DNA from 3 places in the Longicatena sp. 210702-DFI.1.196 genome. Region 3 is predicted to be linked to each of the others. Evidence: predicted binding sites of a transcription regulator. Region 3 holds the regulator's gene; each other region holds the start of a gene.

Evidence for each region. The regulator Rex, encoded in region 3, represses fermentation and respiration genes when NADH is low (regulators of the CRP and FNR family bind a similar motif). The targets are predictions, from matches to a motif close to GTGAANNNNTTCAC.
Region 1: a site for Rex is predicted at 5,730-5,743, ahead of LI241_RS04560 (acyl-CoA dehydrogenase). Genes of this name have one in related genera too.
Region 2: a site for Rex is predicted at 8,203-8,216, ahead of pgk (phosphoglycerate kinase). Genes of this name have one in related genera too.

What each region holds. Positions count from the first base shown of each region.
Region 1 is NZ_JAJCPX010000006.1:77,939-88,567, forward strand. It holds gene LI241_RS04535 (serine dehydratase subunit alpha family protein) at 1-851, shown strand, start outside; gene LI241_RS04540 (lysylphosphatidylglycerol synthase transmembrane domain-containing protein) at 1,020-2,078, opposite strand; gene LI241_RS04545 (DUF6179 domain-containing protein) at 2,167-3,432, opposite strand; gene LI241_RS04550 (DUF6323 family protein) at 3,429-3,818, opposite strand; gene LI241_RS04555 (acetyl-CoA C-acetyltransferase) at 4,117-5,322, opposite strand; gene LI241_RS04560 (acyl-CoA dehydrogenase) at 5,898-7,037, shown strand; gene LI241_RS04565 (electron transfer flavoprotein subunit beta/FixA family protein) at 7,059-7,847, shown strand; gene LI241_RS04570 (electron transfer flavoprotein subunit alpha/FixB family protein) at 7,860-8,888, shown strand; gene LI241_RS04575 (3-hydroxyacyl-CoA dehydrogenase NAD-binding domain-containing protein) at 8,970-9,815, shown strand; gene LI241_RS04580 (short-chain-enoyl-CoA hydratase) at 9,907-10,629, shown strand, end outside.
Region 2 is NZ_JAJCPX010000036.1:10,027-20,655, reverse strand. It holds gene LI241_RS12850 (sigma 54-interacting transcriptional regulator) at 1-1,618, shown strand, start outside; gene LI241_RS12845 (PTS sugar transporter subunit IIA) at 1,771-2,205, shown strand; gene LI241_RS12840 (PTS sugar transporter subunit IIB) at 2,199-2,690, shown strand; gene LI241_RS12835 (PTS sugar transporter subunit IIC) at 2,687-3,481, shown strand; gene LI241_RS12830 (PTS system mannose/fructose/sorbose family transporter subunit IID) at 3,474-4,295, shown strand; gene LI241_RS12825 (SIS domain-containing protein) at 4,333-5,394, shown strand; gene LI241_RS12820 (HPr family phosphocarrier protein) at 5,488-5,745, shown strand; gene LI241_RS12815 (HAD family hydrolase) at 5,755-6,390, shown strand; gene LI241_RS12810 (GGDEF domain-containing protein) at 6,483-8,060, opposite strand; gene pgk (phosphoglycerate kinase) at 8,290-9,468, shown strand; gene tpiA (triose-phosphate isomerase) at 9,494-10,240, shown strand; gene LI241_RS12795 (hypothetical protein) at 10,488-10,629, opposite strand, start outside.
Region 3 is NZ_JAJCPX010000052.1:2,951-13,579, forward strand. It holds gene LI241_RS14495 (PTS sugar transporter subunit IIC) at 1-1,136, opposite strand, end outside; gene LI241_RS14500 (PTS sugar transporter subunit IIB) at 1,314-1,640, opposite strand; gene LI241_RS14505 (BglG family transcription antiterminator) at 1,968-3,887, shown strand; gene LI241_RS14510 (hypothetical protein) at 3,985-4,356, shown strand; gene LI241_RS14515 (GNAT family N-acetyltransferase) at 4,640-5,227, opposite strand; gene asnS (asparagine--tRNA ligase) at 5,308-6,693, opposite strand; gene LI241_RS14525 (redox-sensing transcriptional repressor Rex) at 6,959-7,588, opposite strand; gene LI241_RS14530 (NUDIX domain-containing protein) at 7,731-8,252, opposite strand; gene LI241_RS14535 (NUDIX hydrolase) at 8,414-8,902, opposite strand; gene tsaD (tRNA (adenosine(37)-N6)-threonylcarbamoyltransferase complex transferase subunit TsaD) at 9,241-10,254, opposite strand; gene rimI (ribosomal protein S18-alanine N-acetyltransferase) at 10,251-10,629, opposite strand, start outside.

The DNA of each region.
Region 1 (10,629 bases), on a different contig from region 3:
TACATATACGTAATACACATGCGAATGTTGTTCTCATCAAACATGATGAAGCAATTATTTATCAAAAAGAAGATGAACTGCAACAAGAAACCGGTTATTCTTTACAGATGAAACAAATCTATGATTTCGCAATGTCTGTTGATGTTAAAGATGTAGAAGAAATCTTAGAACGTCAAATTGCGTATAATGAAGCTATTGCCAATGAAGGTTTGCGGGGAAATTATGGGGCAGGTATTGGAAATGTATTATTACATACATATGGAACTGCGGTAGAGGTTAAAGCTAGAGCAATGGCGGCAGCTGGCAGTGATGCGCGTATGAGTGGCTGTGAACTTCCGGTCATCATCAATTCAGGGAGTGGAAATCAGGGGATGACTGCTTCTTTACCTGTTTTGGTTTATGCTAAGGAATTGCATAGCTCACATGAACAATTGATGCGTGCCTTGATCATAAGTAATCTGACAACGCTTTATCAAAAACAATTTATTGGGCGTTTATCGGCTTATTGCGGTGCTGTCAGTGCCGGAGCTGGTGCTGGAGCTGGTATTACATATTTACTTGGTGGTGATTATGAGCATATTTGTCATACGATCGTAAATGCTTTGGCAATTACGAGTGGAATGCTTTGTGATGGAGCTAAACCAAGCTGTGCTGCGAAGATAGCTTCAGCAGTAGATGCCGGAATCCTAGGGTATGCAATGTATAAAGAAGGAAAACAATTTTATCGCGGAGAGGGCATTGTGGGTGACTCTATCGAAAAAACCATGGAAGGCATCGGTCAACTAGCACGCGATGGCATGAAAGAATGCGATGATGAAATTATCCGTTTAATGATTCAATCCATATCATAGGGCATATTACATACTACATCAGACGATCATAAGCACGGTGGTATATGAGATACATATATTATTTTCTATGTGCTAAAGATTTCATAAAGGAAAAGTCTTTTAAAAATAAGGAACACGGATTAAAGCCAGCAGGGTACTTATATTATAGAGACTTTTCTTTTCTATAACTTATCTTTTATCTGATTCTTTTGTTATGGCTTTTTGCGCTTTTAGTTCCTGAATATTAATATCGGGAGTGACTATCGTATAAATACCACACAGAATGGTGTTGGTATAAAAGGTGATAACTCGCCATAACAACATCATAGCAGCTGCATTGACTTTACCAACGATAGGAGTAAAGATGAGTGCAAATGTTGTTTCTGCTACACCGTGTTTGCCGTAGATTGGCAAGGAAGATAAAATGAGATCGACAAAGAAAGAGGCACTGAAAAACAAGGGGATATCATATAGACTGACTTCTATATGCAAGGCAATTGCGATTAAGATAGGCAGCGAATGGCGTAGTATTAAACGTAATGTATTTACTAGATGGATGCGCAATAGCAGTTTTCGATCTTGTACATATAAAATATTCACTGCTTGTAAAGATTTGCAAAATTGTTCCAGTTTTATTTCGATTGAAGCAGTCGTAACATGAAGGTTTAGCTTTTTCATAAACCAGAGCAATATCTGTATGAGAAGATGCTGCAAAAAGGGCCAAAAGAAAAGCAGCGATACAGCTATGAGCGGTATAAAACCAATCAGAAAACCGATAAAGGCAAAGGGGATTTCTTTCATAAACTGATTCACCAAAAAATCATAATTGATAGCGATGGCGAATGCAGCAAGTAATAAATAAGATATCTGATAAAGCAGCTGATCCATGACCAAGATAGAGCAAGCAACATCTGCTTTAAGTTTTTTCATCTTGAACATGACCATTTGTGCTGCTTTAGCAAACGCAGAGGCACTGACATTCATCAGAAACAAAGAAACAAGACCATTAGAAATGCCATTGTATAAACGATAATCATCTTGTGCTTTATGTCCTAACATACCAATGATGACACCGCCTAATATGCAAGTAATAAAACTTACCGTGATCAGTAAGAGTGAATGGTAGAAATCGAGGTTTTGCAGTAATTGTAAAATATCTTGCAAATCATCTTTTAAAGTAAGATACAACATGCTGATGACAAATAGAGTCAAGATCAGAATTTTTATAACTTGCTGATGTTTCTTCATAGTACTTCCTCTTTTTTCATTAGGATACACCTTTTTCATAATAAGAGCTAGTAATATAACGATTCTTTAGACAATAACAGGCAATTGTTCAGTATTGTAATTTGATAGAATTCATCCATTGTTCAAGAATATGCTGTTGTTTTTTCGACAATGTTGATAGGACCATATGTAAAGCTTCTTCCCAATCTGCACTTGCTGGCAACAGTAAAAGTTCATCAAGTGTTACCCAAGCGGTAAAGACAAATTGCTCAGCATAATGATGGCGCAAGAAGATGGCGAAATCCATAGGAGTATACGATTGAAATAATACCGTTAATTCTTCCAAAGAAAAGATATAACTATCCCAAATCTCGATCATATCTTGGAAATTATGCAAATGCGTTCGAAAATAATGTATTTTTTCAGTAGTCGATGTCATAGCAGATAAGACTTCTTGATGGTGTGTGAATTCACTATTTAAACAAGCGGTCATTACTTGTAAGGTATATTGTTTTGGCGTGTTATCCTCAAAAATAAAAAGTTCTGCATGGTTTTCCATATCGTTTTGCAGTCGTTGATTTAGAATAGGAAAATAGGCATACACATACACATATACATCCTCGTCAAGATATGGCTGTAAGCTTAGATACATTTGTTGCAAAAGCTCCTGTGGTCGCATTATGGATAACCTTTTATTAAAAGCATCAAGAGCAGCAGCATCCAGCTGAACTCCATAAGATTGTTTCAGGTATACATGTAACAATACTTGAGGCAATAAGACTTCCACCAGATTCTGATTTAGTTCAAACAAAGAAACGTGTCGCTGCATTTGATAAAGCTTATAAATCATCGGAAGTTCTTGATAAAAAGGTTTCAGAAAGGCTACTTCATAAGATAGTTGTTCCAGATAATGAGAAATTAAATCAATTCCCTGTAAATGATACATTGCATGCTCCAAAGGCAAACCATCTAGCAATGGATAATCGATATCTTCTTTTTCAAAAGCATACAACAAAGGAGCATAAGGCGATGATAAACGTTTGAGATAGGTTGGAAAAAAATCGGTAAGGAGATAACGCAGACGTTCATTTGGGTACCATTCGGCATAGAGCTGGACTTTTGCTAAGCGGTGTTTGCAAGCATGGCATAAAAGCTCTAACTGTTGTAAACCATGAACATAACGTTTTTTTAAAGATGCATCATCTGTGGCATGATGGGCTATATAAGTAATGCTGATAAGCATATCGTTTGCTACGTGACGAGGAACACAGCTACTGTTATGGTGTGTATAAAGCTGAATCAAATGTTTAAGTAACTCCAGACGCTCTTGTTGCTGGTCGCTACTCTTTTTTTGTGTTTGTATGTTAGAGCTCATTTTCGTATTTTTAGCTGTTTGCAGCACCGTTTTATAAGGACTTTATCAAATGTTCCATATTGCATATGAAAGGTAAGCAGGGTATGCAGTATGGTGGCATCATTCACTTGCCAGGAAAACAAAGAGCGTAATTGATAATAGGAAAATATGGCATCATGAAGCATGGGTAAATATCGTGTTGCATCTGCATAAGGGGAGGCAGCCAGCGCTTTTATCAGCTCATATAAGATGTGATAGTCACTCTCTACCAAGTCAAAAGCGCTACAAGCATGCTGCACACTTTGTTTTAAGGCTGTCATATCTTCTGCACGCAGATGGTATCCATAAGATTGAAGTTGTTGATTGAGCGTTTGATTGACGGATAAAGCTTGAGATGTCGTATGCATTGATGATCACTTCCTTTCATGTAAAGAGTTTTATCACAAATAGGAAGCGAGGTATAGTCTTGAAAAAATGATGAATTTATGGTATTATATGAATACAAATAAGAGAAAAAAATCTTTAAACTATATGTCGATGGTGTTGAAACATCATTTTTTTATTTTATCGGGATGAAAAGAGCAGATACAGGGATTGAAGAAAGGGCATAAACAAGTCTCAATACAGTATTTAATCATACGAACGTATGATAGAAGTACATACAAAAAAAACATCGGTAAATACACCGATGTTTTGCGTTATTTCTTAAGGACGTTTTACGATAACAGCAGTACCCTGTCCGCCACCGATACACAGAGATGCTAAACCAACTTTTGCATCACGTTTGATCATTTCGTGGATCAATGTTACTAAGATACGGTTACCAGATGCACCTACTGGATGACCCAGTGCAATGGCACCACCATTTACGTTTGTCTTGTTCATGAATTCTTCGCGATCGATACCGTGTTCTTCCACTAATTCATGGATAACACCTAAACTCTGTGCTGCGAATGCTTCATTCAGTTCGACTAATTCAATATCCTGCAGTTTCAGACCTGCATAGTTCAATGCATGACGAATTGCTGGAGTAGGACCTAAGCCCATAGTCAATGGATCTACACCACCTTGGCCGATACCGATAACTTCACAAATTGGTGTTAAGTTATATTTTGCTACAGCATCTTCACTAGCTAATAATACAAAGCTTGCACCATCATTGATACCAGATGCATTAGCAGCTGTTACAGTACCATCTTTAATGAAAGCTGGGCGAAGTTTTGCCATTTTTTCAGGAGTAGATTTACGGTTAGGATGTTCGTCAGTATCAAAGATCACAGTTTCTTTTCTCAGTTTTACTTCTACTGGAACGATTTCATCTTTGAAACGTCCGCTATCAACAGCAGCTATTGCTTTCTGTTGAGATGCATAACCGAATTCATCTTGCATTTCACGAGTGATGTTATATTTTTTCGCAATATTTTCTGCGGTAACACCCATGTGAATACCATTCATAGCATCAGTTAATGCGTCGTAGATCATATGGTCCGTACATTTGAAATCTCCCATTTTGTTTCCTGTACGAGTGTTTGCAGGAATTAGGTAAGGAGCACCTGACATGCTTTCTACACCACCAGCAACAACGATATCATTGAAGCCAGTCTGGATAGACATAACACCTTCCATTACGGTACGTAAACCGGAACCACATACCATGTTAACGGAATGTGAACAAACAGATTCAGGAATACCAGCAGCCAATGCAACCTGACGGCCGATGTTCTGCCCCAATCCTGCACTTAATACGTTACCACACAGCAGTTCATCAACATTTTCAGGGGCAACGTGTGCGTCTTCCAGTAATGCTTTGACAACAGTAGCACCTAAATCAACTGGTTTAACTGTTGTTAAAGAACCCAGAAAACTACCGATTGCACTACGTTTAGCGCTAACAACATAAGTTTTTTTCATTTTCTCTACCTGTCTTTCTTTTTCGAAACCTTTCTTGATATGAATACTAACTTCATACATGAATATGATACCGAAAAAGGATACAGATGTCAACAGCTTGTGAAAAAATTAATAAGTTCTGTATGCATACTTTTGGGTGTTGTAAGTTTAGGATGTTGTCCCTTTATAAGTAGGAGGAAACGTTATCATTTTGATGCATCTTGACTACAATACTAAGAATTCCCAAAAAAGATTAGATTCAAAGCATAAGCATTTAACTAAAGTGTACATCAAGAGCCAAGGATATGACCTACTTATACAAGATTTTTTCTTTTCATGAATAGAAAGGGATGGTAAGCAGGAAAGGTAAGGATAATACAGGAAGAAAGGGTGCTAATGAAACGGGTTTTTTGTTTCTGTTAAAACTTGTTAAAATTTTAACAATTGTGTTGACGAAAGGAAAAAAGAGGGATAAAATTATATATGGATTATGGCTCCCGAAACGCCGGGATACCGCCTGTTATATACATTATTTATATATAGGCGCATGTAAGAATCCTATTAGTTCAAGAACATTCAAGGAGAGGAGAACACTTATGGACTTCATGTTAACAGAACAACACAAAATGATGAAGAAACTATTCGCTGAGTTTGCTGAAAAAGATGTCAAACCTCTTGCAGCAGAAGTCGACGAAGACGAACGTTTCCCACGTGAAAACGTTGAAAAAATGAGAGAGTGCAAAATGCTCGGTATTCCATTCCCAAGAGAATACGGCGGAGCAGGTGCAGATTACCTGAGCTACATTCTGGCAGTTGAAGAACTGAGCAAGAAATGTGGTACTACAGGTGTTGTATTATCTGCCCATACTTCTCTGGGAACTTGGCCAATTTTTGCATTTGGTACAGAAGAACAGAAAAACCGTTATCTGCCTGATTTATGTACAGGTAAGAAACTGGCTGCTTTCGGTTTAACAGAACCAAATGCCGGTACGGATGCTGCTGGTCAGCAGACAACTGCTGTAAAAGATGGCGATGATTATATCTTAAATGGTACAAAGATCTTTATTACAAACGCTGGTGAAGCTGATGTATATGTAATCTTTGCGATGACTGACAAGTCTAAGGGAACACATGGTATTTCTGCCTTTATCGTAGAAAAAGGTATGCCAGGATTTACAGTAGGACAGCACGAAAAGAAATTAGGTATTCGTGGTAGTGCTACTAGTGAATTGATCTTTAACAATGTGCGTTTAAGCAAAGATCAGCTGTTAGGTCAAGAAGGTAAAGGCTTCAAGATTGCCATGATGACACTGGATGGCGGACGTATCGGTATCGCTGCACAGGCATTAGGTATTGCTCAGGGTGCAATTGATGAAGTTGTTCCTTATGTGAAATCACGTAAACAGTTCGGTCGCCCTATTTCTAAATTCCAGAACACACAGTTCCAGTTGGCTGATATGCAGGTAAAAACAGATGCAGCTCGTCTGTTAGTTTATCAGGCTGCGATGGCTAAAGAAAACGGACAACCTTACACATACTTAGCTGCTGAAGCAAAATTATTTGCTGCTGAAGTTGCCATGGAAGTTACGACAAAAGCAATCCAGCTGATGGGTGGATATGGTTATACACGTGATTATCCAGTAGAAAGAATGTTCCGTGATGCAAAAATTACGGAAATCTACGAAGGTACTTCTGAAGTACAGCGTATGGTTATTTCTGGACAGATGTTGAAATAATAAAAGGAAAGGAAGAAGATCATGAAAATTATCGTTCTTGTAAAACAGGTACCGGATTCAACTGAAATCCGTGTCGATAAGGTAACAGGTACTCTGATTCGTGCTGGTGTACCAAGTATCATCAACCCAGATGATTTAGCTGGTGTTGAAGAAGCATTGAAAATTAAAGAGGCAACAGGTGCTCATGTAACGGTTATCTCTATGGGGCCTCCTCAGGCAAACGGCATGCTGAAAGAACTGTATGGCCGTGGTGTTGATGAATGTATTTTGATTACTGACCGTGCTTTTGCCGGTGCGGATACATGTGCTACTTCTAGTACATTGGCTGCTGCCATTGAAAAAGTTGGTTATGACTTGATCATCGGCGGACGTCAGGCAATTGATGGTGATACTGCACAGGTTGGTCCTCAGACAGCAGAACGTCTGGATATTCCTCAGGTTACTTACGTGGATAAGATCATGGAAGTAAATGATAAGAGTGTTACAGTTCGTAAGTCATTAGAAGATACTGAAGAAATTATTGAAGCTAAGCTTCCATGTCTGTTAACAACATTAAGTGGAATGAACACTCCTCGTTACATGAACTGTAATGATATCGTTGATTCCTTCAGCAAAGAAGTGAAGATCATGACCTTTGCTGATTTGGATATCCCTGCTGAAAAAGTAGGTTTGGCAGGTTCTCCTACTAAGGTTCACCATACATTTACAAAAGATGTTACGGCTGAAACGGAAACTTACGATATGCCAGCAGCTGATGCAGCAAAACTGATTGCTAAAACACTGAAAGAAAAGCAGATCATTACGAAATAGGAGGAGAAAACAATGGCTAAATTTGAAGGATACAAAGATATTTACGTATTCGTTGAACAGAGAAATGGTGAAATTGCCAACGTCGGATACGAATTAATTTCTGAAGCTAGAAAATTGGTAGCATCAATTCCTCAGATGGGATTCCAGGTTGTTGGTGTTCTGTTAGGACACAACGTAACGGATAAAGCAAACGATGTTATCGCACACGGTGCTGATAAAGTAATCGTTGCAGATCATGAATTACTGGAAGGCTACTCTACACAATTCTATGCTGATACATTAACACAGATTATCGAAACATATAAACCAGACAGTTTCTTAACTGGTGCTACGGTATTAGGCCGTGACTTAGCTCCAAGAGTTGCTGCTCGTTTGAATGCAGGTTTGACTGCAGATGCTACAAAGATTGAAATCGATCAGGAAAAAGTTGCGGATGGTGAAGCATTATTATTAGTTACACGTCCTACTTTCGGTGGTAACCTGTTTGGTACAATCGTTTGTCCAGACACTCGTCCACAGATGGCAACGATTCGTCCAAACGTATTCAGCATGGATCCAGTGGATACTGCAAGAACAGGTGAAGTTGTAGCATTTACACCTGATTTCAAAGATACAGACGCAAAAGTTGTTGTTAAAGAAGTAATCGCTAAGGTTGTGGAAGGTATCGATATTACAAAATGCGATATCTTAGTAGGTGCCGGTCGTGGTGCTGAAGATTGCTTAGACATGGTAGAAGCAGTTGCAGAAGAATTAGGCGGTGCAATGTGTGCTAGCCGTGCCGTTGTTGATGATGGTTTTGCATCAAAAGACATTCAGGTAGGCCAGACGGGTAAGACCGTACGTCCTTCTCTGTACATCGCATGTGGTATTTCCGGTGCTTGTCAGCATGTTGCCGGTATGGAAAAATCAGATATGATCATCGCTATCAACCGTGATCCACAGGCTGAAATCTTCTCTATTGCAAACATGGGCTTCATCGGTGATGTAAAAGAAATCTTACCTCTTCTGAAAGAAGAAATCATCGCTGCGAAAAAAGCATAATTAAAATCATACGCAGAAGGTGGATAGGAAAATATTTCTATCCCCTCTGTTATATGAGATAAAAAAGGTAAAAAGGAGATAATGAACATGAAAAAAGTTGGTGTAATCGGCGCTGGAACAATGGGCCAGGGCATTGCAAACGCATTTGCTACAAATGGTTATGATGTAACTGTATGTGACATTAAGCTTGAATGGGCACAGGGCGGAATCGACAAGATCGGTAAAAAGTTAGACAAATTGGTAACCAGAGAAAAAATGACAGCTGATAAAGCTGCTGAAATCAAAGGTAACCTGAAGGCTGGCGAATACAAAGATTTGGCTGATTGCGACTTAGTAGTAGAAGCTGTTCTGGAAATCATGGAAACAAAGAAAGAACTGTTCTCTACATTGGATGAAATCTGTAAAGAATCTTGTATCTTTGGTACAAACACATCTTCTTTATCAGTAACAGAAATTGCAAAAGGTATCAAACACCCAGTAATCGGTATGCATTTCTTCAACCCAGCAGATCGTATGAAACTGGTTGAAGTTATCTCTGGTATCAATACTCCAGTAGAAACAAAAGAGGCTATCATCGAAATTTCTAAATCTTTAGGAAAGACTCCTGTTGAAGTTGCAGAAGGTCCTGGATTCGTTGTTAACCGTATCTTGATTCCTATGATCAATGAAGCAGCTACGATCCTGCAGGAAGGCATTGCTTCTGTAGAAGATATCGATACTGCTATGAAACTGGGAGCTAATCATCCTATGGGACCTTTAGCTTTAGGTGACTTGATCGGTTTGGATATCGTAGTAGCTATCATGGACGTATTGTTCAATGAAACTCACGATTCTAAATATCGTTGCTGTACACTGTTGAGAAAAATGGTACGTGGAGGCAAATTGGGTCAGAAGACTGGTGTAGGATTCTACGACTATACAAAATAAGTTCGAAACGTATGATAAAGCGAGTGAATCTATAATTTCTATATCCATTGAAATTGTGGATTCACTTTTTTAAGAAAGCGAGGATATAAACATGGAAACTATTTTAGTAAACTATGAAGGACATGTGGCTACCATTACCATTAATCGTCCAAAAGCATTGAATGCATTAAGTACACAGGTATTAACAGAATTGAATGAAGCTTTAGATGAAGTTGAAGCTAACAAAGATGTTTATGCGTTGATCATCACAGGTGCTGGTGAAAAATCTTTCGTTGCAGGTGCTGATATCGCGGAAATGAAAGAAAAGAACGTTGAAGAAGCTGCTGCTTACGGTAAATTCGGTAATGAAGTATTCCGTCGCATCGAAGCTTTCCGTTGTCCTGTTATTGCGGCAGTGAATGGCTTTGCTCTTGGTGGTGGCTGTGAATTGGCTATGAGCTGTGACATTCGTTTAGCAAGCGAAAATGCTGTTTTCGGTCAGCCAGAAGTTGGTTTGGGTATTACTCCAGGCTTTGGTGGTACACAGCGTTTAGCACGTATCGTTGGTGTTGGCATTGCCAAAGAAATGATTTATACAGCAAGAAATATCAAAGCACCTCGTGCTGCTGAAATCGGTTTGGTAAACAAAATCGTTCCTGCTGAAGAATTGATGGCTACAGCAATGAAGATGGCGAAAGGTATTGCCGCAAATGCACCAATCGCTGTTGCAAATTCTAAGAAAGCTATCAATAATGGTTTACAGACGGATATCGATGGTGGTATCGCTATTGAAGTGGAAGAATTCTCTAACTGCTTCGCTACTGAAGATCAGACA
Region 2 (10,629 bases), on a different contig from region 3:
AGATAGTCGCTTATATAATTTTAATGCATATCTGATTCACAAATTCCATACGTTGCATGCATATGAAAAAGATCTGAATGCTTATTTAGATAGCTGCTGTCTGAAATTGGAACAATATATCGATTCTTTATTTACTGAGCATACCTATCATTCTCCAAAGCTGGATATGATCAATCATCTATTGACCAATATCATGAATATTGTTATTCATAAATATGATTTAGAGAAATTTTCAAATAACGAAATCTCAATGATCGTACATTTTCTAAACGATTATATGCAAAGCCTTTCTTCAATTAATCAACTGAAAATACAGAATCGCAAGGAAGCTGAAGAACTTCAAAATCGTATCCATAATGAATACACAAATGAATACAATGTCATAGGTGATATCTGGCAGCTCATCTCAGATGCCTTAAGTTTTACCCCGGGTCCATTTGGTTATTTAGATTTATTTCTCTTTTTCCGTTATTTTAACCGTGAGATGGTTGCTTCTCCAATACCTGCTGTTATCATTGCCCATGGCTACGCGATAGCAAGCGGCATAGCAGAAGTGGCAAATCAATTATTGAAACAGCGGATATTTGATGCAATTGATATGCCGATTGAAAGTGATTTTAATGATACGGTAAAAAAATTAGGTGAATACATCAAAGGGAAAGAAAATTATAATGAAGTAATTGTTATGGTTGATATGGGGTCTTTAGAAGCGATTCATCAAAAAATGGAAGGCATGAAGCGTATGGATATTGGTATCATCAACAATGTCACAACAAAATTAGCGTTAGATATTGGCAGTATGATACTGGAAGAGATGCCGATTCAGGAAATCTTAAAGCAAGCGAGTCATCGCAATCAATATCGGTATGAATTTGTAAAAAATCGTAAAAAACAAGATGCTATTTTAGCAGTATGCGAAACGGGTATTGGCACAGCTGAAAAAATCAGTAAGCTAATGGAAGATTCTTTACCTAAGACCGTATCGATCGCCATGATACCCTATGATTATGATTCATTAGTGAAATCCGGTACGACATCATTGGTTTTTGAAAAATATAATGTCCTATTTACAGTCGGAACGAAAGATCCTAAAATCTTTGATGTGCCGTTCATCTCTTTGGAAGAGATGATCGAACAGAAAAGTGTGGAAAAGACGAATTCCGTGTTTGAAAGTATCATGCGGCCGGATCAGATTGAAACCTTTAATGAAAATATGATCAAAAATTTCTCAATGGATAATCTGTTGAGTTACTTAACGATTTTAGATAGTGATAAAATCATTGACAGTGTAGAAAAAATTATTAAGACAATTCAGAAAGAATTGCATATGAAATTAAGCAGCAGTGTCATTTTGGGACTGTATATTCACATCAGCTGTTTGATAGAACGCTTGATTATTAATAAAAATGTGACGAAATTTGAACATTTAGAAACTTTTGAAAAAACACAAACGGAATTTATACGCATTGTTAAAAAAGCATTCCATGATGTGGAACAGCATTACAATGTGAAAATACCGGTGTCGGAAATCGGCTATATCTATGAATGTATCTTTCAGCGTGATAGTGTCAAAGAAGTGGACGAGAGTGTCAACGAATTGTGGGATAGTATTGAATGATCCTTTCTCAGCATTTGTTTAGAAACTTTCTAAACCAAGAAATCTCTCCTATTCATCGGGGAAATGTTATAAGCGTGTGACTTTGTATAAAGTTGGCACGCTTTTTGCTTATCATAGGTGAAGGACATAAAACAAGAAGGGAGGTAGAAACATTGCAGAATTTAATATTAGCTTCTCATGGCTCACTTGCCGAGGGTATGCTAAGCGCTGCGAATATGATCGTAGGTGATATTGAAGGAGTGGATGCTTATGGTTTAGATACCTATCACTCGCCACAAGATATTTATCAGCTGTTGAAGAAAAAAATCGCCGAAGATAACACACATGAATATATCATTCTGTGTGATATCTATGGTGGCAGTGTTCATAATCAGCTGATGCATCTCTGTGTTTATCCTAATGTATTTCTATTGACAGGCATGACATTATCTATTGTTTTAGAGTTGATTCTGGCGAATGAAACAGGGGATATCGAAGAAAAGCTTTTACAGGTAATTCAAAATGCAAAGGATAATATGCTTTTGTTTACTTACCAAAGAGTACATAATGCGATTGATAAAGGAATCGAGGATGAAAAATTATGGTAGAACTTTGTCGGATTGATGATCGTCTCCTGCATGGACAGGTGGCTGTGACTTGGGTTGGAGCAGTGGCACCGGAAGCAATTCTGATCGCCAATGATGAGGCTGCGACAAATGAGATGAGCAAGCTTGCGTTAAAGATGGCAAAACCGGCTGGTGTGAAACTGGCGGTTAAGACGATTGATGAAGCAGCTGCTCTTCTTAACAACCCAAAGGCAGCAAAGATCAAGATTTTTCTTATCACAAGAACTATTCAGGATACCTTACGACTTGTCAGTATGACAGATCAGATTCATCGTGTGAATATTGGTGGAGTCAAAAATAAGGAAGGAGGAAAGATGATAGCGGCTGCTGTATGTTTAGACAACGATGATTTACATGATTTGATGAAACTGCGCAAACGAGTTGATGAAGTAGAATTACGTATGGTTCCTACGGAACATAGAATCAGTATCGATAAATACTTACGAGAGGAGGAGGTTGAAGTATGATCGTTCAAGCACTACTTGTCGGAGTTACTGTTTGTTTACTGGACTTCTTGGATGTCTGGTTATGTAATCCGATGATCACACGACCACTTGTTGTCGGTACGGCAATGGGTATCGCTTTAGGGGATATTACAACAGGAGTACAGGTAGGGGCTTCATTGGAATTGGTATTTATGGGTGTTATGGCAATCGGCGGCACAGTGCCACCGGATTCCATTCATGGAACAGCTGTTGGGGCAGCTTATGCCATTATACTTGGTAAAGGTATTGAAACAGCAATTGCTTTAGCAGTACCGGCATCTATCGTTTGTCAAATGCTATTTGTTCCAGGCATTGGTATACGTTCTTTATTTACACCATATGTGGAACGTCAAGTAGAAAAAGGCAATTGGAAAGCTTTGCAAAGAATATTCCCAGTAGTTTCAATATCCTATGAAATCTTTAATGGTACCATCTGTGGACTTGCTGTTTTCTTAGGTGCTGATGTCATGAGTGCTTTTATCGACAGTTTACCACAAACATTATTAGATGGCATGGGGGTAGCAGCGAATATGTTAGGTGCAGTCGGTTTTGGTTTATTGTTAAAGATGATGTGGCAAAAGAAACTTGCTGTTTATTTCTTCTTAGGATTTATCATGGCAGCATATTGTGGTATGCCTTTGATGTCAATCGCTTTACTTGGTGTCATTATTGTCATCGTTTTATTCTTTGAGGGTGAATTCAGTAAACGACATACGGTAAGTGAAACATCTCCAACAGTAAATGAGGGAGAGGAGGAATTATTCGATGATTAGAGAGAAATTTGGTTTGAATGAAGAAGATGGCAAATTAATGGCAAAAGTAGCAAGACGTTCACATCAAATTAATGCAGTGTATACATGGGAAAAATTTCAGGCTATGGGATATTTATGGACCATGATTCCTGTCATCAATAAGATGTACGATACTGAGGAAGAACGTATTGCAGGCTATAAACGACATTATGAACTCTTTAATACAAACCCGGTCGTCGGTGGGTTCATCACAGGACTAAATACGGCTATGGAAATGCAGGCAGCAAAGGATAAGGAGTTTGATAAAGCTTCAATTGCAGCTGTGCGTACATCCTTAATGGGACCATTTGCCGGCATCGGAGATTCTATTTTTCAAAGTACATGGCGTGTGATTACCATGGGAATCGGCTTAAGTCTTGCCAAGGATGGCAATATTCTGGGTCCCATTGTATTCTTAGTCTTATTTAATCTATTGGCAGAACCATGTCGTATCTTATTGCCTTATGTCGGCTTTAAGATGGGGTCTAAATTTATGTTGCAGGCTGAAGAAAGTGGTATCATGAGCTTTATCACCAAAGCTGCCAGCATTGTCGGACTTATGACCGTAGGAGCAATGACAGCGACAATGGTTTCCGTACAGATCGGTTATGTATTTACCATGAATGGCAGTGAATTAAAGATACAGGAAATGATTGATACCATTTTCCCTTGTTTATTGCCACTGTTATTGACCCTTGCTTGTTTTAAGCTCTTAAACAAGAACATCAAACCGACAACATTAATTGCCATCATTATGGTGCTTGGCATCGTCGGAAAATATATTGGTATCTTTTAAAAATATTGTGCTGAAATAGCAAAAGGAGGAGTAGCTAATGAATCTTATTGATACAATTCGTCGTGTTCCTAATCCCGTACGTAAAGTTTTAGAGGAAAGGAAAGCATTAACAAAAGATATGTTTGATTATTTAGGTGATCGCTTATCCACCATAAATGAAATTATCTTAATCGGCTCTGGAACCAGCCATACATCCTGTCAAACTTCTAAGGAGTTTGTGGAAACCGCAAGTGGCATTGCCTCTACAGCAATATTGCCCAACATCTTTTTAGCCAAACGGGTATTTAATCCAAATGGTTTATACATCTTCACATCGCAAAGTGGTACTTCTACTTTGGTAAATATCGCACAGCGTAAAATGAAAGAACTTGGTTATGCGACAGTAGCAATTACAGAAAGTGCCGAAACACCTTTGGCAAAAGAGAGTGGCTGCCATGTTCTGATGGAAACAGATAATGAGGAATTTGGCTGTCGAACGATCGGTTACTGTATGTCTGTATTTACGCATATGATCATTGCCATGGAAATCGGCTTAAAGCGCCAGGCATTAAGTGAAACAGAGTATGCAAAATATCTGGAAGATGCTCAAAAAGCGGCTGATATGTATCATGAAATCTGTGACAAAACGATGGAATGGTTTGATCGGAATAAATGGAAACTGATGAATAAGGATGGATTTGTTATCTATGGTGCCGGTACATTATATGGTACAGCATTGGAAGGCGCTTTAAAGGTTTTGGAGATTGCCAGAAGATTCTTGTGTGTTGGTTATGATATGGATGATGGTATGCATGGACCTACCATGGGGTATACAAATCGTCATGCAGTCATCATTTTCGATGATGGCCACAATGAAAATATTACCAAAGGTTTGATTCGTTATGTCCGTGACAAAGTAGGCGATGCCTTCGTAATTGGCAATGACAGCAAACATCCATGTGATTTGGCTTTTGAACCTTTAAAAACACCATTTGTATTCTTACAATATGCGCCGGTAGTAGAAATTTTAGCAGCGCGGCTTGCCTATGACTATGGTATCAATATTAAGACGATTGGGCCATTACCTGAAGCAGGTTACTTTAATACACATGATGATTAAGTTATAATTATACAAAGGATGCTGATGTGAAAGAAGTGTTTCAATAATCATATCAGCATCTTTTTTATCAAAGCGATAAGATTAGGAGAAACTATGCAGAAATTAACATATAAAGTAAAAAAGATGATGGGCATTCATGCCAGGCCGGCTTCAGCATTAGCACAATTTGCCAGAATGTATCAAAGTGATATAAAACTATATTGCCAAAATCGATGTGCGAATGCGAAAAGAATGGTAGAAATAATGGAACTTAGTATTCATAAAGATGAAGAAATCCTATTTGAAATTTGTGGTGAGGATGAATGCCGCGTTGTGAAGGCGTTACAGCAATACTGCCACTCTTATTTATGAGGTGATAACATGTATAAAATGATTGTCTTTGATTGTGATGGCACGTTACTTGATTCTTCCGCTATGATTGCGATGATACAAAAGGGATATAGCTCCATGTTTCCTCAACGTAAGAAGCAGCCTTACGCGTTTTTTATTCCTTGTTATTATATGAGTGATGAGGAAAACCTAGCCTATTTACAGATACCGAAAAGCTGTAAACGGCAATTTGAAGAACTATGCTTTGGAAAGTGTGGAGATTTTTCTTCACATACGCATATCTTTGAAGGTATCCAAGAACTTTTACGACAACTGCTGGACGATGGGATTGCATTAGGAATAGCCACTTCGCGAAATACAACGGCTTTTTTAGAATTGCAATCTATGTTTGATGCAGATATCTTTTCAGCCTTTTCTAGTATTGGTACGCAGGATGTGGTAAAGCATACAAAACCGGCACCGGATGTTTTATATTACATTATGGAACAAACAAATTTGACTGCGCAAGAATTACTATTCATTGGCGATTCTATCAACGATGCCCTTTGTGCGAAAGCTGCCGGTGTTGATTTTGCATGGGCAAAATGGGGAGTTGTCAGTGAAGAAGAACTACCCTATACGTATTGTTTATACGATCCTCAGGATGTTTATAACATCCTACGGTAACATCAATACATCTTAAAAATATAAAACGCGATGATTTCGTTGCTATTTATTTTAATGCAAATGACATCAAATAAAAAAGCTCTAAAGAGCTTTTAATACTGCTTATATTGATTCTTACCGGCAGCCTTTGCTTTATATAATGCAGCATCAGCCATGGTAAGGGCATCTTCATAACGGAATAGATCATCATTTTGAAAGATCGTAAAGCCACAGGAAATTGTCGCTTTTTCAGCAGCTTTATTCATCTTGTGCTCCATGCCGATTTGATCAAGTTCTTCATAGATATGATCGAGGTATTCACAGATATCTTCCTTTGTGATATTTACGCATAAGGTGATAAATTCATCACCGCCAAAACGTGCAGCAAAGAAACGCGAATCGCCGTTTTCATCCATACAGCGGGCAACGTTTTGTAACAGTTTATCCCCCATATGATGACCATAATAATCATTGAATTCTTTAAAATAATCCACATCGGCTACCACGATACCAATTGTTGATACATGCGGGTTTTTATGCATCGCACAGACCAGGGAATTAAAATAAGAACGATTAAACAGTCGGGTGAGACCATCAATTTTTATCTGCGCCTCTAACTGATTTTTCTCATTCCGGAAACGATCACGCTCTTTCATGATCTGGTTCATTTTAATCTTTTCTTTCATACTTTCTGACTTTGTCTTATTTGTCATATCCTCAACCAATTTTTGTAACATATAATATTGCTTATAGGAATTAATTAAGACATTTTCTAAATGGAAACACTCCGCATAGCGAATCCAATTACGATGCAATTGCAACTGTTGTTCGACATCATCCTCCAGACACATTTCTCCCATATACTGTAAATATTTTTCTGCTCGTTCCTGATCTTTGATTTGTAGGAGGATGGCAAAGATATCGCAGTAGAAGGTGAAATAATAGGTCCGGTTTTTATGTTTATGAAGATTGCTTTCACTGAAATAATCAGCAATTCGTTTGACGCTATCGACACGTTTGCTGGCATTGGCAAGGTACAATTCACATAAACGAATGACATGTGTCGACAATGGCGAAGCTTTAAAGGATACTAGTTTCGCCGCATATTCTTGATAACGTTTTATGGCTTTATCTAAATGTTCGTTAAAGATTTCTAACTGTATCAGATTTAAGATAACCAACAGATCGGCATGTGTCATAATGGTAGCTTTCTTATCCAAGAAGGTTTGATATGCCATCTTAATATAATACAGAGCTTCCTGATAATCTTCCTTTTGAAAAAACATCGTGGCAATATTGTTTAAAACTACCATTTTTTGATGCAGATCTTTTTCATTCTCCGCTAAGTTATAGGCATTTAATAAGTTTTGAATAGCATTTACTTCATCAAAATGAGAATTATAATACAAACCGGCAATGGTGTAGTTGCGTAGTAATAAATCAGTGTAATGATATTCTTCTCCCAGGTTTAATGCAATATGCAGATGTTTCAGACATGCTTCATGTTCACGAATCATCAGATGGTAATCGGCTAGAAAGGTGTGGGCAAAGGCGATGGCATGGGTATCTTTATGCGCTTCCCCTAATGTCAGAAGCTCATTTGCCAGCTGAAACTCATCATCCATATCCGCATTGCTATGCTGTACCAGCAGATTCATCAATTCCTCTTTTTTATGTTTATACTCATCCATATACATCCCTCTTTTTTATAACCATAATTTTTTGCTATGAATGTTTGATATCCATATTATACTATAAAAGCGTTAACAAAAATACTATTTATGTGGTTATTTTTCAGAATTTACCGGCGTTATCTTCTCTTGTTAAGAAATTGTGATTTTATTCGCAAATTCGCAAAATACGTTTACGAATAAGGCTCTTAGTGGTATAATAAGACCGTTACATAAGGAGGATTTTACAATGGCAAAGAGAACTGTAAAAGATTTAGATGTTGCTGGAAAACGCGTTATCGTAAGATGCGACTTCAACGTTCCAAGAAAAGATGGAAAAATTACAAATGACAACCGTATCATTCAGGCGTTACCTACAATTAAATACCTGATTGAAAACAATGCAAAAGTTATCTTGATGTCACACTTAGGTAAAGTAAAAACAGAAGAAGACAAAGCAAAAAACGATTTGCGTTGTGTAGCTGATCGTTTAAGTGAACTGGTTGATACTAAAGTTACTTTCGTACCAGTAACAAGAGGAAAAGAACTGGAAGATGCTGTTGCAGCATTGAACGATGGAGAAATCGTTGTTGTTCAGAATACTCGTTATGAAAAAGGCGAAAGCAAAAATGATCCTGAATTGGCTAAATACTGGGCTAGCTTAGGTGATTTGTTTGTAGAAGATGCATTTGGTAGCGTACACCGTGCACATGCTTCTACTGCTGGTATTGCATCTATTTTACCTAACGCATTAGGTTTCTTAGTAGAAAAAGAAGTAAAGATGCTGGGTGCTGCTGTTGACACTCCAGAACGTCCATTCGTTGCAATCATCGGTGGTGCTAAAGTATCTGATAAGATTGCTGTTGTTGACAACCTGCTGAAGAAAGCAGACAAAGTTCTGATCGGTGGCGGTATGGCTTATACATTCCTGAAAGCACAGGGTTACAATGTTGGAAAATCTTTAGTAGAAGAAGATAAGCTGGAATTGGCAAAAGAATATTTAGCTAAGGCTGAAGGTAAATTGATCCTGCCAGTTGATCATGTATGTGCTGATGCATTTGCAGAAGATGCAAACACAGTTGTTGCTGACAATGACAACATCCCTGCAGATTACATGGGCTTAGATATCGGACCTAAATCTATTGAACTGTACAAGAATGAATTAGCTGGTGCTAAGACTGTTGTATGGAACGGACCTATGGGTGTATTTGAAATGAAACCATTTGCTAAGGGTACTTTGGAAGTATGTACAGCAATTTCTGAATTACCAGGAGCTACAACAGTTATCGGTGGCGGAGATTCTGCAGCAGCGGCAATCCAGTTAGGATTCGCTGAAAAATTCTCTCATATTTCTACCGGTGGCGGAGCTTCTTTGGAATATATGGAAGGTAAAGAACTGCCAGGTATCGCTGTTATCAGTGATAAATAAAAAACATTAGAGGAGAAAATAAATCATGAGAAAACCAATTATTGTCGGAAACTGGAAAATGAATAAAACCATGAAGGAAACAAAAGAATTCATGGAAGCTGTAGATGGTGTTGCGGCAAGTGACAACGCTACCTATGGTATCGGCGCTCCTTATACTGCATTAGCTACAGCTGTTGCAGGTGCTAAAAACTTAATCGTAGCTGCTGAAAACTGCCATTTTGAAGATACAGGTGCTTTCACAGGTGAAGTTTCTGTACCTATGCTGCAGGAAGTTGGCGTTACACACTGTATCATCGGTCACTCTGAACGTCGTCAGATGTTTGGGGATACTGATGAAACCGTAAACAAAAAAGCAAAACGCTTAATTGATGCAGGTATCACACCAATTCTTTGCATTGGTGAAACAGAAGCACAGTATGATGCTGGTGAAACGGAAAAAGTTATCCGTGAACAGTTGAGTGGTTCTTTGGCTAACTTATGTCCAAAATGTGTTGGTAACATGGTTATCGCTTATGAACCAATCTGGGCAATCGGTACTGGCAAATCTGCTACAAAAGAAGATGCACAGAACTGCTGCGCTATCGTACGTGATCAGGTTCGTGTCATGTATGGTGATGAAGCTGCGGAAAATGTACGTGTACAGTACGGTGGATCTGTAAAACCTAACAACATCGTTGAATATATGGCTTGCCCAGATATCGATGGTGCATTGATTGGTGGAGCTAGCTTAAAAGCAGACAGCTTTATTGAAATCATCGAAAAAACAAAATAAGATCTTATAGGTGAAGGAGTAGAGCAATCTGCTCCTTTTTTCAATGTATGCAGTTCATAATCAACTAGCCTTTTTCATTTAAGATACAGTTTATCATTCATATTGTAAGCTTTTAATCAGAAAAATGCTTTGCTGTTATCTTAAGTAGGAGTACTATGGCAGTCTAAGCTCATTTAGCAAATAGCGTACATCAAAAAAGGAAAACCGCGCTAGTTTTCCTTTGTATTACATCGGCTTATGCCATTGCTTATCTGGTTTTCTTCTGCAATTGAGTTAGCGTCTTTTCCATATGACGTAGTAATTGTTTATAATGTGTCAGCTGCTCTGCTTCTTCTTTTGCCTTAGCTAAGGCTGTTTTGGCATCTGCCAGCTGTTTCTTCATAGCAACC
Region 3 (10,629 bases):
AAGATCAATCCAACCATACCTCCTACAGCATAGGAACAAATAGGTCCAGTCAAATACCAGAAGGAGAATAAAGTCGTTACTTTAGGCAATAAATCAAAATATAAGGCAAACCAGGTCAAGGCCGGTGCTAGTAAACCAATGATCCACATCGGTACCATCAGAATCGGGTTAAAGGCGATTGGTGCACCAAATACCAATGGTTCATTGATGTTACATAAGTTTGGTACCAGACTGGCTTTTCCGATGACCTTACACTTTTTCGATTTTGCCATAAACAACATCATAAGACCTAAAGCCAAGGTACAGCCGCCTCCACCAAGCGTAAAATAATAAGATACTCCATCCGCATTGATAACACTGGCAGCATTTCCGGCTGCTACCGCTGCCTGATTCGCCGCAATTCCTTGCAGGATCAATGCCGACTCAATCGGATAAATGACCCAGGTAGAAATACCAAACGTGTATAAGAAGGTATATCCAACAAAGTATAAGACTACAAAACCAAGGAAACTGTCACCGGCTTTTAAGATTGGTGAGAATAATGTATAAATGCAATCAAAGATACTGATATGGAGCTGGAAAGTAAAGAGCCAGCCAACAAATAAAATCATCAGTATCGGAATTAATGTATCAAACCATACGGTGATAAAATCTGGAATAGCGCTGTCTTCCTTAAAGAAGGAATGAGTAGAAAAAGCATTCATCACAAAACCGACAAACAAGCCGGCAATCAATGCTGCAATCATACCGCCATTTCCTAAAGTAGAACTTTGAAACAAAATATTTCCTGCCTCATCAAAGGTTGGAGATACTAACATCAAAAAGAATCCGATACCAGCCAATCCTGCTTCTTTTTTCGTTTTATTATGGCGTTTCTTTTCCATCAGCAGATATGGTACTAAATATGCTAAGTATAAGGATAATAAGCCCAGGGAAAAAGTAGAAAGTGGGCTAAAATCCGGAAATCCTTCAATCAAGCCGCCAAAAGCGGTCAATACGGTCGTAAATGAACCAATAAAAATCATAGGCATCGCAGTCAGGATAGCCTCCTGGACAGAGGCAATCCACGGATTTCTTGCGAGCTTATTCATTCTCGGTGCGAATTTATCTGTCATCCAATCCATGAATTTTTTCATATGTTTTCTCCTCGTGATTCTATTTCTTAATCACCTTTTACAAAATAACCGCTTGCTTAATTTAACATGCTATGGCAATCTTATCCAATGTATATAGTTCATCAGGGAATTATTTCTAACGTATCTGCTCATAAACATTCCTACGATACCATCGTTTATTAAGCAAGCATTCTACCATTAACGTTCATGCGTTTTCTCATCTTTTAGAAAAGGTAAAGCAAAATCAAGAACGGCATCGCCATCCAATTCCCCATATGCATCTTTGGGGATAATCTGAACAGGAACACCAAATGGATCTGCAATATCCTCTAAATCATGCAGCATGTAGCTAAGATGTGGTCCTACCAACAATAGATCAATATCTTCAATATAATCCTCTACAACAGAGTCACTTCTAGCTTTTACGCCAATTTCAATATTGCGAGCTTTCGCTGCCTGGCGAATGTTTTTGGCCATGAAACCGCTGCTCGCACCGGTGCCACAAACTAATAAAATGTTCTTCATGATCTTCTCCTTTATAATTATGAATGATTTTTATCTGGATTGGTGTTATGATATAAGAGAGATGTATCAAAGTATTCCCGTACTTGTCTGAAGTCATATTCAGCGACGATATATCTCTTTTTCATATTTGCCAATCACATAACTGTCCTCCTTTCCTTATCACACCCTCAGTATAGCGAACACAGTATAACAAGACAAATCAGAAAAGTTCCGTGCAGTAGGAACTTTTTTAATTTGAGCAAAGATTACTTATACTTTATACTTATCGTGTACATATATAATGATGAAGAGTATCTGGGGGCCTTGCATAGGAGAGTGAATAGACATATGAAGGATAATATCTCAATCTTGTTAGACTATCTCTGGCACCATTATGAACATTGGGTAGCTGCCGGTGAGCTATCTTCACTGCTTCATGTTTCCACACGTCAGATACGTAAATATGTCAGTTCACTAAATGAGAATGAAACAAGTCCTTTAGTAATATCATCAAATAAAGGGTATCGATTAAACAGTGCTCAGCAATATTTAGCTTATCGGGAAAAAGGAAGTCAAAATGTGGAAACCCCGCAAACACGGCAAAATCTGATCATTCAAAAACTTATTTCTTCACAAGATGGTATTGATCTATTTGATCTAGCGGATGAATTATTTGTAAGTGAGTCTACGATTGAAAATGATATTCGCAGTATCCGTAAGATTGTTTCTAGCTGTAATGTAACCATACGCAGAGATCATGATTTGTTATATTTAGAAGGCAGTGAAAAAGATAAACGGCGATTAATGAGCCGCTTAATTTCCAGTGATACGTATGATAATTTTGTCTTAAAAGATGAAGTGCGTTTATTGACTTATCATTATCATTTTTGGGATTTCCGTAAAAATCTTGCCGATATTTTTTCACGCAATAATGTATTTGCGAATGATTATACACTAAATAATACGGCATTGCATCTTATTGTCATGATTGATCGTATCCGTAATGCCTGTGAGTTAAATGATCAAGTCGATTTCACACCGTTTCTTGATTCACAACAATATCTTGTGGCACAGGAAATAAAACAGTATATTGAGAAAAACTATCAAATCCATATGAATGATGCTGAAGTTTATAATTTGACGCTTATTATCTCGAACAATACAACGATGATTGATTATTCTTTTATTAATGGCTCTAATATTTCATCTTTTATTGAACAGAAATATATTGATATCGCCCATGCCGTGATTCACAATGTTGAAGAGCGCTATTTACTGGATGCCTTTGATGAAGAATTTATTGCGAAATTCACCATCCATGTTAAGAATCTGTTTAATCGTGTTGCACATAACTATTATGCCAAAAATCCATTGACCGCTAAGATCAAGGCAACGTATCCCTTGATTTATGATATTGCCGTTTATATTGCCCAACAGTTTAAAGAAAATTATGATGTAGTGTTGAATGAGGATGAAATTACCTTTATTTCTTTTCACATCGGCAGTTACTTTGAAAACAATGTGCAATCAAAAAACAAGTTAACGATTCTCTTTTTATATGCCGATTATTACAGCATTCATCAACATACCTTAGAGAAGATCAGCCGTCATTTTGAAGATAAGATAACGATAAAATATGCCGTTTCTATGCCTTCCTATCAGCCCAACATGCTGCATGCAGATTTGATTATTTCAACAGTAGAGGCAAGATTTCCTCAGCCATATGTGTTAATTCATGCATTTCTTACAAATAAAGATATGGCCTTATTGGAAACTACCATTTCTAAGATGTTATCCGAAAAAAACAAACAGAAGCTGAAAGATTTTCTATTTGATTTATTTGATCCTCGCTTATTTTATACGGATGTTCACTTAGATCGTACCCAGCTCATTCAAAAGCTTTGTAACGATGCGATTGCACTGGATTATGCCGAAGCTTCCTTTACACAGGATGTCTTTGCTCGTGAGCATATGTCAAGCACCGCCTTTGAGGACGCTGCCGTTCCTCATTCACTTGGTGATAACGCTAAAAAAAGCTTTATAAGTGTCGTCCTTTGTCCAGATGGTATGCAATGGGGAGTGCATGAGGTGCATATTGTCACCTTACTAGGCGTACATGATGACAGCAGACAAATATTTGCCCAGATCTTTGATCAGTTGATTGAGATTCTTAGTGAACCGGCTTTTTTAAAAGATCTCATCAACTGTCAAGATTATCAAACATTCATTCGCAAGTTAACTGCTTATATGAATGAGGTCAGTGAATAGAAAAAGCAGTTGCTATTCTAACAATCGTTTGTTACCCTTGTGTTATCGCTTTTCTGATGTCATACTATATCTATATAATTGATAAAGGAGTTATCTTATGAACATCTATGAATTTTGGAAAGCCGTCCTAAAACAGGATGAGCAGGAAATCAGAAACTATTTTCATCAGGATGCGAGGATTTGTTGGCATTGTACCAATGAACTATTTACGCTTGATGAATATATTATTGCGAATTGCGAATATCCGGGAGATTGGGATGGGGTCGTAGAAAGAGTAGAGTTACTTGATGATTTGATCATTAGTGTTACACTTGTTTATCCAAAAGATCAAACTGCTTCCTATCATGTTGTTTCCTTTCTGAAGCTACAACAGGATAAAATTATTTCTTTGGATGAATATTGGGCAGATGATGGCAGTGCGCCGCAATGGCGATTGGACAAGCATATCGGAAAGCCTATCAAAGAATAATTTTTAAAGAAATTGGATAAACGTATTGGTAACGCGAAGAAAGGATACCTTTAAAAAGCTGGACTAACCTATTAAAAAACTCATGAAAGAATAACTTTTGACAAATTGGGCTAACATATTGGAAACCCCATGAAAGAATCACCTTTTAAAAAGGAAAGGCACAAAACCCCAAACAGATAAAAAGCAGCTACAGGAAGGATGCAACCTTCATTCGTTAGATTTTAAGTCTAACTTTTGGAGGTCACATTAGAAATCATTCCATGCAAGCTGCTCTTTTTATGATTTATTTTATAGGCTCATTGTCTTTGTTTAAAAGTTCGCTTAGATTCTTTGGCAATTGTTCAATGAAGGATGCCAATGGCACGATTGGTTGAGGTACACCTGGTGAAAGTAATTCTTTATCCATCCAAACAACATCCAACCACTTGTCAAATTTATAGCCGGTATGAGGAAATCTAGCCACTAATTGAAATCCTAACCGCTCATGCATACGCTCACTTTTCGGATTGGGAGAAGTGATACAGGCATATGCATGATGTACCTGCTGTTTCTTTAATAAAATAAATAATACTTTATACAGCATACTGCCAATACCTTTTCCATGAACATCCTTATTGACATATACGCTTAATTCCACATCCCATTGATAAGCCGCACGCTCCTTATAACGATGCGCATAAGCATAGCCTAAAATATTTCCTTCCTCTTCATAGACCAGATATGGATATACCTGTTGTATCACTTCCATACGTTGTTCAAATTCCGTAAGGGAAGGCACTTCATATTCAAAAGTTGCACTATCATGCAATACATATTCAGCATAAATTGCTAATATGCTTGCGGCATCCTGTTTTGTTGCTAAACGTATCATATTCTGTTCCTTTCTTACCCCTTTGTATCATCTATTGTAAAAGAAGACCTTCACATACCCTGTGAAAGTCTATTCTACGATTAGAAAATCAAATTTCTTGGTGTACGTGGGAATGGCTCAACATCACGAATATTCTGCATGCCTGTTAAATACATCAGCATACGGTCAAAGCCTAAGCCAAAGCCGGCATGTTTACAACCGCCATAACGACGCAAGTCCATATACCATTGTAAGCTGTCAGTTTCCATACCCATTTCTTTCATACGCGCTTCTAGCACATCATAACGCTCTTCACGCTGACTTCCGCCAACCAATTCGCCAACGCCTGGCACTAACAAATCACATGCCGCAACCGTCTTATTATCTTCATTGACACGCATATAGAAGGCTTTGATATCCTTTGGATAATCAATCAAGAAGACCGGGCCATTGACTACTTTCTCACATAAGTAGCGTTCATGCTCACTCTGCAGATCCATGCCCCATTCGATTTTGTTATTTTCAAACTTCACATCGGCTTTCTTTAAAAGCTCAATCGCCTCCGTATAAGTCATACGCTTAAATTCACTGTTACGTACCTTGGTGATACGTTCAATGCATTCCTTATCAATCATGCTGTTAAAGAATTTCATTTCTTCCGGTGCATTTTCCAAGACATAATCAATACAATATTTCACCATATCTTCAATAAGATCCATATCATCCTCTAAGTCCGCAAAGGCAATTTCCGGTTCAATCATCCAGAATTCACTGGCATGACGTGTCGTATTTGAGTTTTCGGCACGGAAAGTTGGTCCAAAGGTATACACATCTCGAAAAGCCATCGCAAAGGATTCTACATGCAATTGTCCGGATACCGTTAAAGAAGCGTGTTTCCCAAAGAAATCTTCTTCATACTTTTGATCTTCACGTGTGGTAACTGTAAAGGTTTCTCCCGCACCTTCTGCATCATTGCCGGTAATGACTGGCGTATGTACATAGACAAAGCCCTGGTTCTGGAAGAACTCATGGATGGCCATGGACAATACAGAACGCAGACGGAAAATGGCATAGAAGGAATTCGCACGAGGACGCAAGTGTGGTATCTCACGCATATACTCAAAGCTGTGACGTTTCTTCTGCAATGGATAATCACGATCACAATCACCTTCCAAAACAGCCTCTGTTACTACAATTTCAAATGGCTGTTTACCATCTGGTGTTAATTTTAATTTCCCGGTTACGGTAATAGCTGCGCCGGTAGGATATTTCTCTACTTCCGCGAAGTTTTTCAATTCCTGCATATAAACTAATTGTGCATTGCGGAAATACGTACCATCATTTAATTCGATAAAGCCTAATTTACCGCTGCAGCGATTTGTACGTATCCAACCTTGCAGCTGTACATATTCCAAGCTGTCTAGTTCTACATGAGATGCGCTTAATACGATTTCATATAGTTCGCGAATGGTCATAAATTCAAACATTTCATTTCCTCCTTTTATTCATTAAGGGAACAAAAAAAACGTTCCCTTTCAGGAACGTAAGTTAGTTACGCGGTGCCATCCTGATTCCTGTCAGAAATACCTCTGCTGACAGACATCTTGCTTATCGGATCTTAACGCCATCCTTTCGCGGAATCGTCTACTCTATTCTCCGATTCAACTCCACAGGTGTTCTCCGCTTGCTCGTATGCCTCCGGCTTCCACCATCCCGGATTCGCTATGCATCGTTAGCAGGCATCGTCCTGTTTCAACGTTCTACATTTAAACTGTTTGTTTCAAAAACAAGTTCCTGTATAGATGATACCACATCTACGCTCTTTAATACAACCCCTTTTGGAATTTGTATATGCACATGGGTAAAATCGACCAAACCTGTGATGCCACAGGCAATTAAACGATCTACCGTCTGCTGAATATTTTCACTGATGGCTAAGATGGCGATACGGCAGCCATCCGGAATGCGTTGTTCCAGCTCACTGATATCATATACCGGAATACCGAAACGCACACCCTGGCGATCAGGATTAATATCAAATGCACAGGCAATCTCACCTACAACATAATCCCATTTATTATACTTCATCAAAGCGCGGCCCATATTACCTGCCCCCACCAAAATGATCTTCTCATCGAAATCCATGCCAAGCTGCTGGTTGAATATTTCAATCAGTTTATTGACATCATAACCATACCCTTGTTTCCCCAGATTTCCCAAAAAGGAAAAATCTCGGCGAATCGTCGTTGGTTCAATATTCACAACACTGGCAAGCTCTTTGGACATGATCCTTTCCACTCCTGAGCTTTTCAGTTTCCGCAGTGCTTTCAGATACACCGGATAGCGCTGCAACGTAGCCTTTGGCACATTTTTCTCTGTCATGTTCATCACCTCTGTTAGTATACCACAAATTTTTTTAATTGTGAAGAATTTGTCATTTTGAACTTTTACGGCTTGTACGTACTGTCATACGTATCTCATAGTGCTAATAAAAAGAAGCAAGAAAACTTAGCTTTCCGATATATTATGATGAACAATGCAAGCCTTGCTGCTTATGCATGTCTAACAATAAAGCAAGCAAATGTGGCTGATATGGGATGAAGATTCCCTGTTTGCACATCAGATGCACAGTTTCTAAATCTGCCCAACAAACACCACTGACCTCCTCCTTTTGCAATGTCAGATCTGCTAATCCTCCGGCATAATCAATGGTAAAGAAATCTACTAAGGAATGTTGTCCATAGCTGCGCAAAACCGGCTTACGTTGTTGAAAATCCATATAAATGCCTAATTCTTCCTGCAACTCGCGCTGTGCACATTGCCGGGCATTTTCTCCACTAACAGCACTTCCGCCTATGCCAAAATCCCAATAGCCGGGAAAGCTTTCTTTTTGATCTGAACGTTTTTGTAACAACAGACGACCATCTTTACCAAGAATCAACAGATGAATGACCAAATGGTAATCTCCTATTGCCATCGCATCTCCACGCTTTACCCTGCGTCCAGTACAAATGCCATCTTGTGTATAGATATCCCAGTATTCCATGATTCTTTCCTCCTAACCTTCTGTGATTGCTTTATTGGCTGCGTGATTGATTATGCGCTTGCTCATCACGTGCTTTTCATGTTTTTAATTATATCTTTTTATTCTTTAAATCATTGATCAAGTGCTTTACAAATGCTTACCCGGTACATTCTCCTTTTTCATCATTCACATTCTTTCGCAAGCCTTGTCACGATGGTTTGTATCCGCTCATCATCCAACTGTTTCAAGGTATCCTTAAAGAAAGCCGGATAGGCATCATAGCTTTGATAGTCATCGATCGGTATCCAAACCGCCTCCTCTAAAGGTGTTTTAAGAAATGGCTTTTTTAAATCCTCTTCATGCACAGGTTCTACCAGATAATAAAAGGATACCTCATGATTATTGCCAAGATCTTCTACATCAAAAAAATTCTCATGGATGCATACCAGTCGTTTAACACGAATAGATAAGCCTATTTCTTCCTTTGTTTCCCTGATGATTGCCTCTTCTGCAGTTTCCTGAAACATGATGGCACCTCCCAGTGAATACATAACTTCTTTACCACCTTCCGCTAATCTACCTTTCATCATCAGCACTTTGCCATCACGAACCAAAATCGCACCTGCTCGTAACCGAAAGGTTCCCTTTTCACTATCATAACAATTATCCATAAGCTCATCTCCTTTTTAGCTATGTTAAATATCCATAGCATCAAAAAACTCATCTAGTCTATCCAAAATACTATTCATTATGCCATTGCTTGCTCTAAAACAATGGATATGAAACACATATATTGAAAAAGAATGTGATACCTTATATATTATATTACTTTATATGAAAGAATGTTCAACTAGTAAATACTATTACAAGATAAATTCATAAAATAATATCCATGCGACTAGAGATTTTCCCATACAAAAACCCCCTTTACTGATTTGTCCACAGTTCAGGGGGTATATCCAATATTCGGTTTATAAACGTTTCCTCAAGACTTTTCCTTCTATGCGTCCTATCTTTCCAATTCCATGCCAGGATCTGCAGTCAAAGCAAAATCTCCACGCTCTCCATGCTGATAAGCGATGGTACCTGCAACACCGATCATTGCTGCATTATCCGTACAACAAGACAACGGCGGTATGATAAAGGTAACCTCTGGATACGCCTTAGCCATATCCTCACTGATCTTCTTACGCAAACAAGAATTCGCCGCAACTCCACCTGCCAACAACATTTGTTTAGGGTGATACAGCTCCAAAGCTTTCCGTGCTCTTTCCAATAACGCCTCAAAAGCCGTTTCCTGATAAGAAGCAGCCAAATCCTCAGGCAGGAATGTTTCATTTTTCCGCTTACAGCGATCAATAAACTGCAAGACACTGCTCTTTAAACCGCTGAAAGAAAAATCCAATTCATTCTCTGTTTTAGGCTTCGCCAATGTATAAATAGCTTTGCCATCCTTTGCTATCTTATCCACATAGACACCACCTGGATAAGGTAAGCCTAATACACGTCCAACCTTATCACCGGCTTCACCAATTGCATCATCTTGCGTTGTGCCTAAAATTTCAAAGCTCCATTCATCCTTCATATAAACAAGTTCCGTATGTCCACCTGATACAACTAAAGCAAGTAAAGGAAATGCAAGCTCGGTAATTAACTGATTCGCATAAATGTGGCCGGCAATATGATGTACGGGAACTAATGGCTTATCATATGCCCAAGCCAAAGTTTTCGCCGCCTGAACACCAACATGCAAAGAACCAACCAATCCCGGTCCCTGTGTAACCGCGATAGCATCCATATCCGCTACATCCATGTTAGCTTTCTTCAAAGCCTCTTCAATAACCATTGAAATATTTTCCACATGAATACGACTGGCAACCTCCGGAATCACACCGCCAAAATCCTTATGAACATCAATCTGCGTCGCCACCACATTTGCCACGATTTCCTTCGCATTCTTAATGATGGCAACCGCTGTTTCATCACAACTTGATTCAATAGCCAATATATACGTGTCTTTCATATACAATTTCCTCCTAACGCCTTTATCAGAAAATCCGCATCCTCACCATTATCCTGATAATAAGCTTTACGGACATTCACTTTGATAAAATCATAGTGCTCATACAATTTATGAGCAGCTTCATTTGAAACGCGTACTTCTAATGAGATAGTTTCACACTGCTCTTGATTTGCTGTTGCAATCATGACATCCATCAGCAAATGCGCATACTGCTGTCCACGATAAGCCGGTGCAACAGCAATCTTCGCCAACTGACATGTTTCAAACGTAATCCAGAAATCAATATAGCCAATGATCCTATCGTCTACTTCTAACACATAAACATGAGCAAACGGATTCTCATGTAATTCATATCGATATTGTTCCTCTTGCCAA